DNA from 4 places in the Micromonospora sp. NPDC000668 genome. Region 1 is predicted to be linked to each of the others. Evidence: riboswitches for the same ligand, from Rfam matches in the RefSeq annotation. Region 1 holds a riboswitch; each other region holds the start of a gene.
What was found. A riboswitch is a leader RNA that binds a small molecule or an ion and turns the genes downstream of it on or off. The one in region 1 is predicted to bind cyclic di-AMP.
Positions count from the first base shown of each region.

Region 2: linked by a shared signal. The riboswitch ahead of ACFY29_RS14665 (NlpC/P60 family protein) and the one ahead of ACFY29_RS08325 (coiled-coil domain-containing protein) in region 1 are both predicted to bind cyclic di-AMP.
Region 3: linked by a shared signal. The riboswitch ahead of ACFY29_RS12435 (coiled-coil domain-containing protein) and the one ahead of ACFY29_RS08325 (coiled-coil domain-containing protein) in region 1 are both predicted to bind cyclic di-AMP.
Region 4: linked by a shared signal. The riboswitch ahead of ACFY29_RS27680 (transglycosylase family protein) and the one ahead of ACFY29_RS08325 (coiled-coil domain-containing protein) in region 1 are both predicted to bind cyclic di-AMP.

Region 1 is NZ_JBIAYP010000001.1:1,798,088-1,801,796, forward strand. Features, by position in the region: gene ACFY29_RS08315 (HelD family protein) at 1-346, shown strand, start outside; gene ACFY29_RS08320 (cation diffusion facilitator family transporter) at 453-1,370, shown strand; cyclic di-AMP (ydaO/yuaA leader) riboswitch at 1,514-1,645, shown strand; gene ACFY29_RS08325 (coiled-coil domain-containing protein) at 1,651-2,712, shown strand; gene ACFY29_RS08330 (hypothetical protein) at 2,831-3,406, shown strand; gene ACFY29_RS08335 (SRPBCC family protein) at 3,520-3,709, opposite strand, start outside.
Region 2 is NZ_JBIAYP010000002.1:1,093,447-1,097,155, reverse strand. Features, by position in the region: gene ACFY29_RS14670 (N-acetylmuramoyl-L-alanine amidase) at 1-828, opposite strand, end outside; cyclic di-AMP (ydaO/yuaA leader) riboswitch at 1,063-1,199, shown strand; gene ACFY29_RS14665 (NlpC/P60 family protein) at 1,212-2,252, shown strand; gene dcd (dCTP deaminase) at 2,326-2,904, opposite strand; gene ACFY29_RS14655 (pyridoxamine 5'-phosphate oxidase family protein) at 3,004-3,561, shown strand.
Region 3 is NZ_JBIAYP010000002.1:634,887-638,595, forward strand. Features, by position in the region: gene ACFY29_RS12425 (copper-translocating P-type ATPase) at 1-38, opposite strand, end outside; gene ACFY29_RS12430 (YibE/F family protein) at 350-1,738, shown strand; cyclic di-AMP (ydaO/yuaA leader) riboswitch at 1,905-2,036, shown strand; gene ACFY29_RS12435 (coiled-coil domain-containing protein) at 2,040-3,059, shown strand; gene ACFY29_RS12440 (carbonic anhydrase) at 3,115-3,709, opposite strand, start outside.
Region 4 is NZ_JBIAYP010000006.1:58,433-62,141, forward strand. Features, by position in the region: gene htpG (molecular chaperone HtpG) at 1-1,252, shown strand, start outside; cyclic di-AMP (ydaO/yuaA leader) riboswitch at 1,541-1,710, shown strand; gene ACFY29_RS27680 (transglycosylase family protein) at 1,710-2,357, shown strand; gene ACFY29_RS27685 (hypothetical protein) at 2,442-2,795, opposite strand; gene dinB (DNA polymerase IV) at 2,905-3,709, opposite strand, start outside.

The sequences.
Region 1 (3,709 bases):
CGTCCGCTCCACCGGGGTCGATCCGGTCGAGCTGGTGGTGCCCCCCACCGCGCTGGAGACCGCGATCGTGGAGGCGGCCACCGGCCTGCTGGCCGAGGTCGAGGGCACGGTCGGGGTGATCACGCCGGTCCCCCGCCGCGACGAGGTCGCCGGTTGGCTCGGCGTGCTCGGCGCGCCGCGGCTGCAGGTGGTGACCAGCCTGGAGGCCAAGGGCATGGAGTACGACGGGGTGGTGCTGGTCGCCCCGAGCGAGATCCGGGCGGATCCGGGCGCGGGCGTGCGCACCCTCTACGTCGCGCTCTCCCGGGCCACTCAGCGGCTCACCACCATCGACCCGATCGGCTGACCTGCGGCGGTAGCCCCCACCGGGCGACCGTCGGCCTTACACTTGCATACATAGCGATGTGCGCATACATTTGACCAAATCCGGACCGACGGCGGAGGGTGGTTTCGTGGGCGCAGGTCATGACCACCACCATGCGTCGGTCGCCAACGCCGCGCACCAGCACCGGGGCCGACTCTGGACGGCGTTCGGGCTGCTCGCCGCCCTGATGGTGGTCGAAGCGGTGGCCGCCTTCCACACCGGCTCACTGGCCCTGCTCTCCGACGCCGGGCACATGTTCACCGACGTGCTCGGCATCGGGATGGCGCTCGCCGCGATCACCGCCACCCAGCGGACCACGGGCGACCCGCAGCGCACCTTCGGGCTCTACCGGCTCGAGGTGCTCGCCGCACTGGCCAACGCCGTGCTGCTCTCCGGCGTGGCGGTCTACGTGGTGATCGAGGCGATCGGCCGGTTCGGCGACCCGCACGAGGTGCTGGCCGGCCCGATGCTCGCGGTGGCCACGCTCGGCCTGCTCGCCAACCTGGCCGCCTTCGCCCTGCTCCGCTCAGGTGCCCGGGAGAGCATCAACCTCCAGGGCGCCTACTTGGAGGTGCTCGGCGACCTGCTCGGCTCGCTCGGCGTGATCGGCGCGGCGCTGCTCATCCAGGTCACGGACTGGTGGTGGGCCGACCCGCTCGTCGCGGTCGCCATCGGCGTGTTCATCCTGCCGCGCACCTGGCGGCTGGGGCGGGCCGCGGTCCGCATCCTGGTGCAGGCCGCCCCGGAACACCTCCAGGTGACCGCCGTACACGACCGGCTGGCCGCGGTGCCCGGCGTGGTCGAGGTGCACGACCTGCACGTCTGGACGCTCACCTCGGGCATGGAGGTGGCCTCCGCACACCTGACGATGGCGCCCGACGCGGAGGTCGGCGCGGTGCTCACCGCGGCGCGTACCGCCCTGCATGAGGATTTCCGGATCGAGCACGCGACGTTGCAGATCGAGCCCGGCGCCGCCCCCGGGGCCTGCGGTTCGATCCGGTGGTAACGCCTTTTTCTGGAGCTTTCCTCAACTTCGCCCGAATTTATCGTGACGACGCACGCACCGTCCGTCACATCGGCTGCATCAGTCCCACCGGCCCCGGTAGGCTCGGTCCCGGCCTCCACCCGGCGGCGCCCTAACGGCGCCGGTGGCGGCCGCCGCCTAATCGCCCGAGCGGGCGAACCGGGGAACCATGTTCCTGGGGTGCATCCGCGTCAGCGGTAGGGATCTTCCGTCCCGAACCCGTCAGCTAACCCGGTCGGCGGCTGACGGAAGGACATGCGTAGTGGCACCAGCACGACCGCCCGCCGCCCGACTGGCGGCCCTGATCGTCGCGATGCTCGCCCTCGGCGTCGCACTCCCGGCCGGCGCCGCCTCGGCCGCTCCCCAGACCGCCCTGCGGGCCGCCGCAGCACCCGACGGCGACGAGGAGGGTGGCACCCCGGCGCTGCGGGCCCAACTGGAGGCGGCCAGCAAGGGCTACCTGGACGCGAAGCGCGCCCTGGACACCTCCGTCCAGCGGCAGCAGCAGCTCACCACCCAACTGAAGACCACCGAGACCGAGCTGACCGAACGCAGCGGCAAGGTCGGCGAGATCGCCGGGGTGGCCTACCGCACCGGCCGGCTCGGCACGATGTCGGCGTTGCTCAACAGCAACACCCCGGAGGGCTTCATGGACCGGGCCGCCGCGCTGGACGCGGTCGCCGCCAACGAGGACCGGGTGCTGCGCGAACTGCTCGCCACCAAGGACGAGGCCAACCGCACCCGGGTGGCCCTGGACGGCGAGATCCGCGAACAGCGCAAGCAGGTCACCGTGATGGCCAAGCGCAAGGACCAGGCCGAACGGGCCCTGAAAGTGGCTACCACCAACCAGACCACGGCCGACAGCGGCTCCAACCGGGGCACCTCCGCCGCCAACGCCCAGGCCGCGCCGCGCAACTCCGACGGCTCCTGGCCGTCCGAGTCGTGCAGCGTCAACGACCCCACCCCGGCCACCGGCTGCATCACCCCGCGCACCCTGCACGCGCTCAACCAGGCCAAGGCCGCCGGCTTCACCCGGTACGTGTCCTGCCACCGCTCCGGCGGCTCCGGTGAACACCCGAAGGGCCGGGCCTGCGACTTCGCCGCGCAGACGAACGGCTTCGGCGGGGACGCCACCGGCGGCGACAAGACGTACGGCAACAACCTGGCCGCCTACTTCATCCGCAACGCCGACCGGCTCGCCGTGCTGTACGTGATCTGGTACCGGCAGATCTGGCTGCCCAGCAGCGGGTGGAAGTCGTACAGCGGGGCGGGTGGCGACCCGTCCAGCGACCACACCAACCACGTACACCTGTCGGTGTACTGACCCGACCCGGCCGGCGCCCCGCTGAGCGGGGCGCCGGCCGGAGTACGTCAGCGGGCGTACCCCGGATGTCGCCGGCGGTCGGACGACCCCGGCCGGGTCCGGCGGCAGCATCGCTCGTATGCGTCGACTACCGCCCAGCGCTCGCAAGGCGCTGCTCACCCTGCACCTGGTCACGTCGCTCGGCTGGCTCGGCACCGACCTGGTGCTGCTCACCCTCGGCGTCGCGGCGCTGCGCGGTGCCGACCCGGCCGTCGTCTACCCGGCCGCCGCGTTGGTCGGCACCGTGCTGTTCGCTCCGCTGAGCGTGCTGGTCTGGCTGGTCGGCGTGGCCAGCGCAGTGCTCACCCCGTGGGGCCTGCTGCGCTACCGCTGGGTCCTGACCAAGCTGGTGATCACCACGGTGATGGTCGGCCTGGTGCTGTTCCTGCTCACCCCGAACCTGCGGCACGCCGGTGCGCTGGGCGTCGCCCTGCCCGCCCGGGACCGCGCCGACCTGGTGATCGCACCTGCGGTGTCGACCAGCCTGATGATCATTGCGACGGTGCTCTCCACGTACAAGCCGTGGGGGCGACGACCGGTCGCGCGGCCCACCGCCGCCGGCCGGACCGGCCGTGATCGGCAGGGCGCCGGGCCCGGCGCATGGCCCACCATCGCGGGCCAGGCCGCCCATGATCGCGCTACAACCAGGATGTAGTGGCCTCCGAACCGAAACAGGCCACTACATCCAGGATCGAGCGCGATCATGGCGCGGGCGCGGAACGCGGTGTGAGCGGGGGCGCGGGGTGAGCGTGCAGCGCGGGCGTTGGGTCAGGTGGGGGGTGGGGGGTTGTCGAGGCGGTCCAGGGCCGCGCCGAGGCGGGTGGCCAGGGCCAGGTGGGCCGCGCGGGCCTGGCGGAACGCGTACCGAAACAACGGAGCTGGTGCGGTCAGGGTGATCTCGACATCGATCCGGACCAGGCCGTCCGGCTCGGCACGCAGCCGGGTGTGGTTGTGCACC
Region 2 (3,709 bases), on a different contig from region 1:
CGGCCCGTACTTCTCGTAGGGCGCGGGAATCCACTCGCAGGCGAGGCGGACCGGGCACTCCAGCCCGTCCGGCCGCTCCGCACGCCGCAGCCCGAGCCGGTGCAGCACACCGGCGTCCGGGCTGACCGCCCGGGCGGTCAGGGTGACCTGGTGGCCGTCGTCGGTCCGCCGGCTCGCGCCGACGCGGATCTGGTCGTACACCTCGTCGGCGAAGGCCGCCGCGGCGGCCTCGGTGTCGGCGCCGGAGTACCGGGCTACCGCGCCGTACCAGGCACCGGGGTCACTCACCGCACCGACCGGGCCGCCGAGATCCCTCTGGTACGAGGAGAGCAGCGCGGCCCCACCCCGGATGTTGGCGGCCGGATCGGAGCGGAGCGTCTGCGCGCCGACTCCGACGAGGCTTGCCGCGGCCTGGAGGGTCTGCAGCGCCGCCGCCGCGGGCGGGGCCTGCCGTGATCCCGTCACCGTGGGCGCGGTGACCGTCAGCGGCCGGGACTCGTCGCCGCGCGGGTCCTCGCCCTCGTCGACGTGGCCACCGGCGGGCAGCGTGGTGACGTGAGCGGCGTCGGTCAGGTGCAGTGGGCCGTAGCCGCCACTGGTGCTCGGGGTGCCGAGATGGGTGTCCCAGCGGGACTCCAGATACGACACGCCGAGCAGGATGCTCTCCGGCACGCCGTACTCGGCCGCCGCTGCGGCGTACTGCTGCTGGCGGTCGGCGACGGGCGCGGCGACGGCCGGGCCGGACGGTAGCGGCACCGCGGTCGCGGCGGCGACCACGGCGACGGCGAGCAGTGCGCGCCGGCCGGTCGACAGGGCTGAATGGTGCATCGAACCCCCTAGATATCGCGGGTGCAGGTGAGGTCACCTTCGCGCCGCCCGGGAGCTCGCGTCAATACCTTTCCATCTATCGAAGCGGTCGGAAAGAAATTTTCGCGTACGGTCCGTGACCCCTTCCAACCGGTACGGAGTGTCACGGCCGCACGGGTTGCGGATCGGTAACAGCCGTCTCTACTCTGGTCATTCGTCGGCCCGATAGCAGTTCCGCCCAGCCCGGGTGGTGACGGACCGACACCGCCGAGTCGCTTCCGAGCGAACCGGGGACCCAGGTTTTCCCGGGGTGAATCCGCGGCCATCGCGGTAGGGCGCCAACTTCCCGCCCGAACCCGTCAGCTAACCCGGTAGGCGGTCAGGAAGAAGGAGTACGGAACCCGGTGGCACTCCATGCCCCGCGGCCGTCGTCCGAGCGGTCGGCGTCAGCCGGCCCGACGTCGATCGTGCCGCGCTCACGCTGGTCCCGCTTCACCACCGCTCTCGCCGCACTGGTCGGCGTCGCCGTCGTCCTGACCGGCAGCGCCACGGCGGCCCACGCGGACCCGTCTGTCGCCGAGATCGAGCGCCAGATCGACGCCGACTGGAACAAGCTCGAACCGATCATCGAACGACACAACGCCACCCGGGCCGACCTGGCCGTCAAGCGCAAGCAGGCCGACGCGCTGGCCGCCCGGATCGCCCCACTGGAGCGCCAGGTCGACGCTGCCATGGACAAGGTCAGCGCCCTCGCCGTCCGCGCGTACAAGGGCGAGAACGTCTCCACCGTCAACGCGGTGCTGGGCAGCCGATCGCCCAGCGAGGTCGTCGGTCAGCTTGAGATGCTCGACCGGTTCGCGCACAACCAGCAGCAGGACGTCCGGCAGGTCGCCGACCTGCGCGACGAGTTGGCCCGGCAGAAGGCGCCGCTGGACGAGATGGTGACCCAGCTGACCCGGACCGAGGCCCAACTGGCCGCGAAGAAGAAGCAGATCAACGAGGAGATCGACCGGCTGCAGAAGCTGCGCCTCAAGGTGTACGGCAACGGCGGTGGCGGTCCGCTGCGTCCGGCGCCCTGCCCGGCCAGCTACCCCGGCGGCGGTGCCGGCGTGGCCGTCAAGTTCGCCTGCGCCCAGATCGGCAAGCCCTACGTCTGGGGTGCCGAGGGCCCGAACTCGTACGACTGCTCCGGGCTGATGCTGGCCGCGTGGGCCAAGGCCGGGGTGTCGCTGCCGCACAACGCCGCCCAGCAGAGCCGGGTGACCAAGGACGTCAGCAGGGCCGACCTGCGCGCCGGTGACCTGGTCTTCTACTACAGCGACATCCACCACGTCGGGATGTACGTGGGCAATGGCTGGGTCGTGCACGCCTCGCAGGCCGGCCAACCGGTCAAGATGAAGAAGGTCGACGACGGCCCGATCCACAGCTACGGCCGCCCGGGCTGATCCCGGATGATCGGGGGCCCGTCGCGATCCGTCGCGGCGGGCCCTCGTCGTCTGTCCGTCGTGCCCTACCGAGTCAGCGGGTGGGCCAGGCGCGCCAGTTCTGCCAGGCGCGGCTCGGCGTCGGCCCGCGCTGACCCTGGTAGCGCGAGCCGTAGACCACCGAGCCGTACGGGTGCTCGGCCGGCGAGGAGAGCCGGAAGATGCAGAGCTGCCCGATCTTCATGCCCGGCCAGAGGGTGATCGGCAGGTTCGCCACGTTCGACAGCTCCAACGTCACGTGACCGGAGAAGCCCGGGTCGATGAACCCAGCGGTGGAGTGCGTGAGCAGGCCGAGCCGGCCCAGGCTCGACTTGCCCTCCAGCCGGCCGGCGAGCTGGTCGCCGAGCGAGATGACCTCCAGCGTCGAGGCGAGCACGAACTCCCCCGGGTGCAGCACGAACGGCTCGCCGTCCGGCACCTCCACCGCCGAGGTCAGGTCGTCCTGCTGCATGGCGGGGTCGATGTGCGTGTAGAGATGGTTGTTGAAGACCCGGAACAGCCGGTCGAGTCGTACGTCGATGCTGGACGGTTGGACCAGGGTGGGCTCGAACGGCTCCAGGCCCAGCGTGCCGGCCTTGATCTCGGAGACCAGGTCGCGGTCGGAGAGCAGCATCGGACCACCATAGCGGCGTTGGCGGCAACGGCCAGATCCGGTGCCGGTGACCAGCGCGTCGAGGTCGCTACTCGTACATTTGTTCGATAGAATGCGTGCATGGCTTCCTGGTCCGATTTCGCCGCCGACGAGCCCCGACTCGCCGACGGGATCCGCGTTCTCCTCCAGCAGTACGGGCCGGGCTTCGGCTACCTGGCCACGGTCCGCGCCGACGGCGGGCCCCGGGTCCATCCGGTCTCCCCGGTCATCACCGACGAAGGGCTGTTCTGCTTCATCGTCGACTCGCCCAAGCGTCGCGACCTCGAACGGGACGGCCGCTACGCGCTGCACTCGTTCCCCCCGGAGGAGAGCGACGACGAGGCGTACGTGGCGGGGCGCGCCTGGCCGGTGACCGACCCGGCCCGGGTGGCCCAGTTGGCGCGCAGTGCCCGGGCGGCCCCGCAGGTCGACTGGCGGCTGTTCGAGTTCACCGTCGACGTGGCGATGCTGGCCCGCCGCGAGCAGCACAGCGCCGGTGTCCCGGGTGGCGCTCCGGGTGGGCCGGCCGTTCAGGTCTGGCTCGACCCGCACGCCCCGCCCGCGGCGTCCGAGCAGACCGCCTTACCGCAGACCCGCCCGGCCCGTCGCAGCCGTGACGTCCAGCGTTCGGCTGCCTGACCGCGGCCCACCGACCCGGTCCTGGGGAAAGACACCGGTGCCGGCTCCGTCGTGACGGAGCCGGCACCGGTGGTACGCGGGAGAGCTACGCCGCGCGGTACACGGCCAAGGGGTGATCGTCCGTGACCCGTGCGGCGAGGCCGGTGCG
Region 3 (3,709 bases), on a different contig from region 1:
CCGGGACGGTCGGGCTCGGGCTGTGACGGAGCGGACATGACTCCAACATGCCGGTCCGGTCACCGCCGTGCGGGCGGTTCGACCGCGCGACACCGCGCCACAACCTGCGTCCGCGGGTCGGGCTGGCTAGCATTTCCCACGATGGCCCTCCGGACCTCGCTACGCAGTCGGGCGCCGACGCCGCCACGATGTGGCGTCGCCTCCGGTCGACCGCGCCGAGCACTCACCGTCCGTAGTCGTCATGTCGCCACCCAGCGATTCGTCATGCCCGTCGCCGCATTCCCGCGGCGGCGGTGAACCGACCGGCCCGCCGGCACGTACCCCGCACCGGATCGTTGGGAGTCTCGCATTGGGTTCCGACCACAGCCGTTCCACTCCGTCCGCCCCGCCCCGGGTACGACGGATCCTCATCGCGACCGTGGTACCGCTCTTCGTCGCCACCGTGCTCGCCGCGGTGGTGCTCTGGCCACGCGACGGGTCGCCGCAGACCGCCGGGGGCACGGACGTGCCGCGCTACCACGGCACGGTGACCCGGGTGGTGACCGAGCCGTGCCCGCCGGCCGCACCGAGCCCCGAGGGCACGCCGGACGCCGGGGCCGGGCTGTGCGGCACCGTGGACGTCCGGGTGGCCGACGGGCCGGCTGCCGGCCAGCAGGTCCAGACGCCGGTGCCGGACGGACCCGGCGCACCCCGGGTCGAGGTCGGTGACGAGGTCATCCTGGTCGAGCTGACCGATCCGGCCGATCCCGTCGCCAGCAGCTGGAACATCGCGGAGCACCAGCGCGGCACGCCGTTGGTCTGGCTGGCGGTGGTCTTCGCCGCCGCGATCGTCGCGTTCGGCCGGTGGCGGGGCCTGGCCGCGCTGGCCGGGCTGGCCGCCAGCTTCGCCATCCTGCTCACCTTCGTGCTCCCGGGGATCGGCGCTGGCCGATCACCGCTGCTGGTGGCGGTGGTCGGCGCCGCCCTGATCATGTTCGTGGTGCTCTACCTGACGCACGGGGTCACCGCGCAAACCTCGGTCGCGGTGCTCGGCACCCTGGGCAGCCTGGTGTTGACCGGCGTGCTCGCCACCATCGCCACCGCCGCCACCCACCTCACCGGCTTCGGCAGCGAGGACGCCACCACGCTGTCGATGTTCCAGGCCAACGTGGACCTGCACGGCCTGCTGCTCGCCGGGATCATCATCGGCTCGCTCGGGGTCCTCGACGACGTGACGGTCACCCAGGCGGCCACCGTCACCGAGCTGGCGAACGCCAACCCCGGGCTGACCCGGTTGCAGCTCTACCGGGCGGCCACCCGAGTCGGCCGGGCGCACATCGCCTCCACCGTCAACACCATCGTGCTGGCGTACGCGGGTGCCTCACTGCCGCTACTGCTCCTGCTCACCGCCGACTCGCGACCGCTCGGGCAGATCCTGACCAGCGAGTTCCTCGCGCAGGAGATCGTCCGCAGCGCGGTCGCCACGCTCGGCCTCATCGCCGCCGTACCGCTGACCACCGGACTGGCCGCCGTGGTGACCGCAGCCGGCCGGTCGGGTGCCGAGCCGCCCGCCGACCCGGCCGCCGAGCCGCCCGCCGAGCGACCCAGGCCGGACCGCGCGGAGGCACTGGCCGCACTCAGCTCACCGCGCACGGGTCGACCCGACCCAACCGGACCCGATCCGACGCGGGCCACACCCCCAACCACCGCCACCGACCGGTGGCACGAGCCGGACAGGAGCACGGAGACGGCATGGTGACACTCCTCAGCGTGACGAGGTGGGGCATCCGCCCTGAGAACCGCGTCACTGGTCACTCAGCGCCATGGCGAAATGACGCTTTTAGTCGGCATCTGGACGTAGCTCAGCCGGTCGACTCTCGGGTAACCTCGCTGCCGGTTACCGCTGAAGGCGCGACGCAGCGCCTGCGGTGCCACCGCCCAATCGCCAGCTGGCGAGCCGGGGACCCAGGCACGTGGGGTGAATCCGCGTCAGCGGTAGGGGCCACTTCCGCCCCGAACCCGTCAGCTAACCCGGTCGGCGGTCGACGGAAGGGAATATTGTGACGGCACCCCTACGCCGCTGGTTGACACCCGTGGTGGCCGTGATCGCCGCACTGACCGTGCTCGCCGGCCCCCTCCCGGCGCACGCCGCCCCGACGACCCCCACACCGTCCGGGCACGAGGAGGACGGCGAGCCCGCGCTGCTCAACGACGTGATCGAGAAGGCCAACCGCGACTACTCCGCCGCCAAGTCCAAGTTGGACAAGTCCAAGAAGCGGCAGATTGAGCTGGCGGCGGAGGTCGACCGGGCCAACGCGGAGTTGAAGAAGCTGGCCCCCCAGGTCGGGCAGATCGCCGCCCAGTCGTACCGGACCGGCCGGATCGGCGCGATCGCGATGCTGTTGGAGAGCGACGCCCCCGACTCGTTCGTCCAGCGCGCCGCGGTGCTCGACGAGATGAACATGGTCAACGAGAAGAAGCTCTCCGAGGTCAACACGGTGAAGTCCCGCGCCGAGCAGGCCAAGCTGGCCCTCGACGCGGAGGTCCGCGAGCAGCAGAAGCAGACCGCCCTGATGGCGAAGGAGAAGCGCGACGCCGACAAGGCACTCGCGCTGGTCGGTGGGAAGGGCTTCACCGGCGGCCTGGTGTCGGCGACCTCACCGGTCGCCCGGATCGGGCCCAACCGGACCGCCGACGGTGACTGGAAGTCCGAGTCGTGCAGCGAGAACGACCCCACCACCTCCGGCTGCGTCACCCCGCGCACGCTGCACGCGTACAAGGAGGTCAAGCGGGCCGGCTTCAACCGGTTCGTCGGCTGCTACCGCTCCGGCGGGCCGTGGGAGCACCCGAAGGGCCGCGCCTGCGACTGGTCGTTGCAGAAGAGCGGCTTCAGCCCGTGGCACAACGAGGACACCCGGACGTACGGCAACAACGTGGCCGCGTTCCTCATCCGCAACGCCGACCGGCTCGGTATCTACTACGTGATCTGGAACCGACAGATCTGGTTCCCGGCGACCGGCTGGAAGTCGTACAGCGGGCCGTCGAACCACACCGACCACGTACACATGTCGATGCTCTGACCGCATGTCCACCCGTCGAAGGGCCGTCCCGCGTCGCGGGGCGGCCCTCGTCGCGTCAGGCGGCGGCGGGCGCGGTCGGGCCGGCCGCCGTGCTGGGCCCGGTCGGTACGTCGAGCGCCGTGGCGGTAGCCGGCACTGCGGCCACCGGGCGCACCACGCCGGCGGCGAGCCGGTACGACACCCCCACCACCGCGCAGCGCCCCTGCGCCACCTCGGCTGCCAGCACGGGCGACTGGCCGAGCAGCGCCTCGACGGTCTGCGCGATGTGGATGTCGACGATGCCGTCGATGTCGTCCACCCCCTCGGCCTCGGCGCGACGCAGGCTGGGCAGCACGGCGTCGACCACGGCACGCAGGTGCCCCCGGGGCGGGGTGCCGGTGGCGGCCGCCTCCCGGGCCGCCTGGACCGCGCCGCAGGAGTCGTGGCCGAGCACCACCACCAGCGGAGTGCCGAGCACGGTCACCGCGTACTCCACGCTGCCCAGCACCTCCGGGCCGGTCGTGTGCCCGGCTGTGCGGACCACGAAGAGGTCGCCCAGCCCCCGGTCAAAGATGATCTCGGCGGCCAGTCGGGAGTCGGAGCAGCCGACGATCACCGCGAACGGGTGCTGTCCGTCGGCGACCGCCGCCCGGTGCCCGGCGTCCTGGTTG
Region 4 (3,709 bases), on a different contig from region 1:
CGCCGACGGCGCGGACGCCACCAGCGAGGTGCAGACCCTCAACTCGATGAAGGCGCTCTGGGCGCGGTCCCGCGACGAGGTCGACGCTGCCGAGTACCACGAGTTCTACAAGCACGTCAGCCACGACTGGGCCGACCCGCTCGAGGTCGTGCACATGAAGGGCGAGGGCACCTTCGAGTACGAGGCGCTGCTGTTCCTGCCCAGCCACGCCCCGCTGGACCTGTTCGCCCCGCAGGGCCGCCGCGGCGTCCAGCTCTACGTCAAGCGCGTGTTCATCATGGACGACTGCGAGGCGCTGGTCCCCACCTACCTGCGCTTCGTCAAGGGTGTGGTCGACGCGCACGACCTGTCGCTGAACATTTCCCGGGAGATCCTCCAGCAGGACCGGCAGATCCAGATCGTCCGCCGCCGGCTGGTCCGCAAGGTCCTCGCCACCGTCCGCGACCTCAAGGTCAACCACCCCGAGCGCTACCGCACCTTCTGGACCGAGTTTGGCGCGGTGGTCAAGGAAGGGCTGATCGACGACGCCGACAACCGCGACACCCTGCTGGAGATCCTGTCGGTGGCCTCCACTCACGACCCGGCCGAGCCCACCGACCTGGCCGGCTACGTCGCACGGATGAAGGACGGCCAGAACGACATCTGGTACGCCACCGGCGACTCCCGGGCCACCATCGAGAACTCCCCGCACCTGGAGGCGTTCCGGGCCAAGGGCCACGAGGTGCTGCTGCTCACCGACCAGGTCGACGAGGTGTGGGTCGAGCGGGTCGGCGAGTACGACGGCCGCCCGCTGCGCTCGATCGCCAAGGGCGAGGTCGACCTGGACACCGACGAGGAGAAGCAGCAGGCCGAGGCCGAGCGTGAGCAGCAGCGACAGGAGTTCGCCGCACTGCTCGACTGGCTGGGCACCACGCTGGCAGAGAGCGTCCGGGAGGTCCGCCTGTCGTCCCGGCTGACCACCTCACCGGCCTGCGTCGTCGGCGACGCGCACGATCTCACCCCGACCCTGGAGAAGATGTACCGGGCCATGGGACACGAGATCCCGTCCACGAAGCGGATCTTGGAGATCAATCCCGGTCACGCACTGGTCGCGGGGCTGCGCAAGGCGCACGAGCAGGGCGGCGACTCCGCTGCTCTGACCGAGACCGCCGAGTTGCTGTACGGCCTGGCGGTGCTCGCCGAGGGCGGCGAGCTTGCCGACCCGGCCCGGTTCACCCGGGCGCTCGCCGACCGGCTGGCCCGCACCCTCTGACCGGTTGACCCGTCCGGCCGGCGGGCCGCCCGATCAACGGGCTCCGCCGGCCGGGCCGCACGGTGGCCCGCTACCCGCGCTCCCAGCGGGCGAACACTCCCGCGCTCCGCCACGTCGCCTGAGACAACGACCTGGTCGGAAACGGTCCATGATGGTCACTGCACAGTCTCCGGTCGCCCGCAACCGCTGCGTGGACCGCCCCGCGTGCCCCGGTGAAGAAGTTCACAGGGGGTGGGCGATCGTCACCGACGGTGCCTAACGTCGGTCAGGTTCGCCGATGCGGACACCGCCACCGGTACGCCAAATCCTGCCGCCGGTCGGCCGGCCAGTCATCCAGGCAGGAGCGGGGGACCCAGGTTCCTCGGTGCACGTCACCTCGGGGTGAAGCCGCCACCGCGCGGCCGGGCTCCTCGGCCCGAACCCGACAGCTCACCTCGTCGGCGTGGAGGAAGCTCACATGACATCTGAATACACGCCCCGTCACCGACGGGTCACCACCCGCCGCGTCGCCGTCGGCACGCTGGCCGTCGGCGCGGTCACCGGGGCCGTCGCCCTCTTCGGGCCGGCAGCCCCGGCCCAGGCCGCGGTCAACTGGGACGCGATCGCCCAGTGCGAGTCCAGCGGCAACTGGCACATCAACACCGGCAACGGCTACTACGGCGGGCTGCAGTTCTCGCAGAGCACCTGGGCCGGTTACGGCGGCAAGAAGTACGCCGCCCGCGCCGACCTGGCCAGCCGTGGTGAGCAGATCGCCGTCGCCGAGAAGGTGCTCGACGGGCAGGGCATCGGTGCCTGGCCGACCTGCGGCAAGAAGGGCGGCTCGTCGAGCGGCTCCGCCACGAAGTCGACCGGGAAGTCGTCGACGAAGACCACCAAGCCGCAGGAGCGGTCGTCGCGCGGCGAGCAGCCGGCGACCCGCAACCACCAGCGCACCGCGCCGACGACGGGCGGCGAGACGTACCTGGTCAAGCCGGGCGACACGCTGTCGGAGATCGCCCAGACCCACCGGGTGGCCGGCGGCTGGCAGGCCCTGTACGAGGGCAACCGACAGCTGATCGGCGCCGACGCGGGTCTGATCTTCCCGGGTCAACGGCTCAGCCTCTGACGCACGAGCCCGCGGGCGCTCGACCGGAGTCCGGTTGAGCGCCCGCAGGCGTGTGTCGAGCAGGGGTGCCCCGGCAGGTGGTCGTCAGGCGGCCGAGGCGGCCGCCCCTGGACGCGAGCCGGCCGACCAGGCGCGGCGCGGGGCCGGAGCGTCCGTCGCCGACCAGTCAGCGTCTGCGGTGCCATCCTCGCCCCGCTCGGCAGAGGCTGTGGCCGGTGCGTCTGTCGCACCACGGGACAGCTGGAGCGACTGTTCAGCGTTCCTGCGAGCAGCGCACGGCCACGGCTGGCCGGCGCAGAGCAGGTTGCCGCAGGCGCCGTCCTCGTCCGGCTCGTGTGCGCTGAGCACGTCGACCGCGAGCTGCCAGAGCAGCGGGTCGGTCAGGTCGCCGGGACGCTGCTCGTGGCGGCTCGGACGGTTGCTGGTGTCGTCGGGCATGGTGGTCCCCCCTGTCAGGCTGTTCCTCTCAAGAGTCACCCCATCCGCCGGCCGCTAAACCGCCGACCTGCTGCGATGTGTCTCTGATCGCAGGCCGACCGCCCTTCGGTCAGTCCGGCAGAAGGGGCATCTCGACGCCCGGCTCCCGGCCGAGCAGCACCGCTCGGGTCAGCGCCGTCGACCCGAACCGGTCGCGGACAGCGTCCACCGCGGCGTCCAACTCCGCCCCCGGGTCGTGGTGGAACGGCAGCTCGGGCTGGACCGGGTTGTCGTCCAGGTTGCCCACCGAGACGCCGATCAGTGTGACGCCCCGCCGGTCGATCTCGGGCAGTGCGGCTCGCAGCAGCGCCCGTGCGGCGGCGAGCAGCGGGGTGGTGTCCGCCGTCGCCTTGCCTACGGTGTGCGAACGGGTGGCCCGCGTGTAGTCGCCGAAGCGCAGCCGCAGCACCACCGTGCGCCCGGACCGTCCGGCCGCCCGCATTCGCCGGGTGACCCGGTCGACCAGGCCGGCCAGGATGGCGTCCAGCTCTGCCGGCGCGTGCGGCGTACGGCTCAGCGCGTGCTGCGCGCCCATCGAGCCGCGCCGGCGGCCGACCTGGACCGCCCGGGGGTCGCGGTTGTGCGCCAGGGCGTGCAGGTGTCGACCGGCACCGGCGCCGAGCAGTGACACCAGCGCCGCCTCGCCGAGCCGGGCCACCTCCCCGACGGTACGGATCCGTCGTTCCCGCAGCTTCGCGGCGGTGATCGGGCCGACACCCCAGAGCCGTTCCACCGGCAGCGGGTGCAGGAACGCCAGCTCGGCGTCGGGCGCGACGACCAGCAGCCCGTCCGGCTTCGCCACCCCGCTGGCCACCTTTGCCAGGAACTTCGTCCGGGCCACGCCCACCGTGATCGGCAGGTGGATCCGCTCGCGG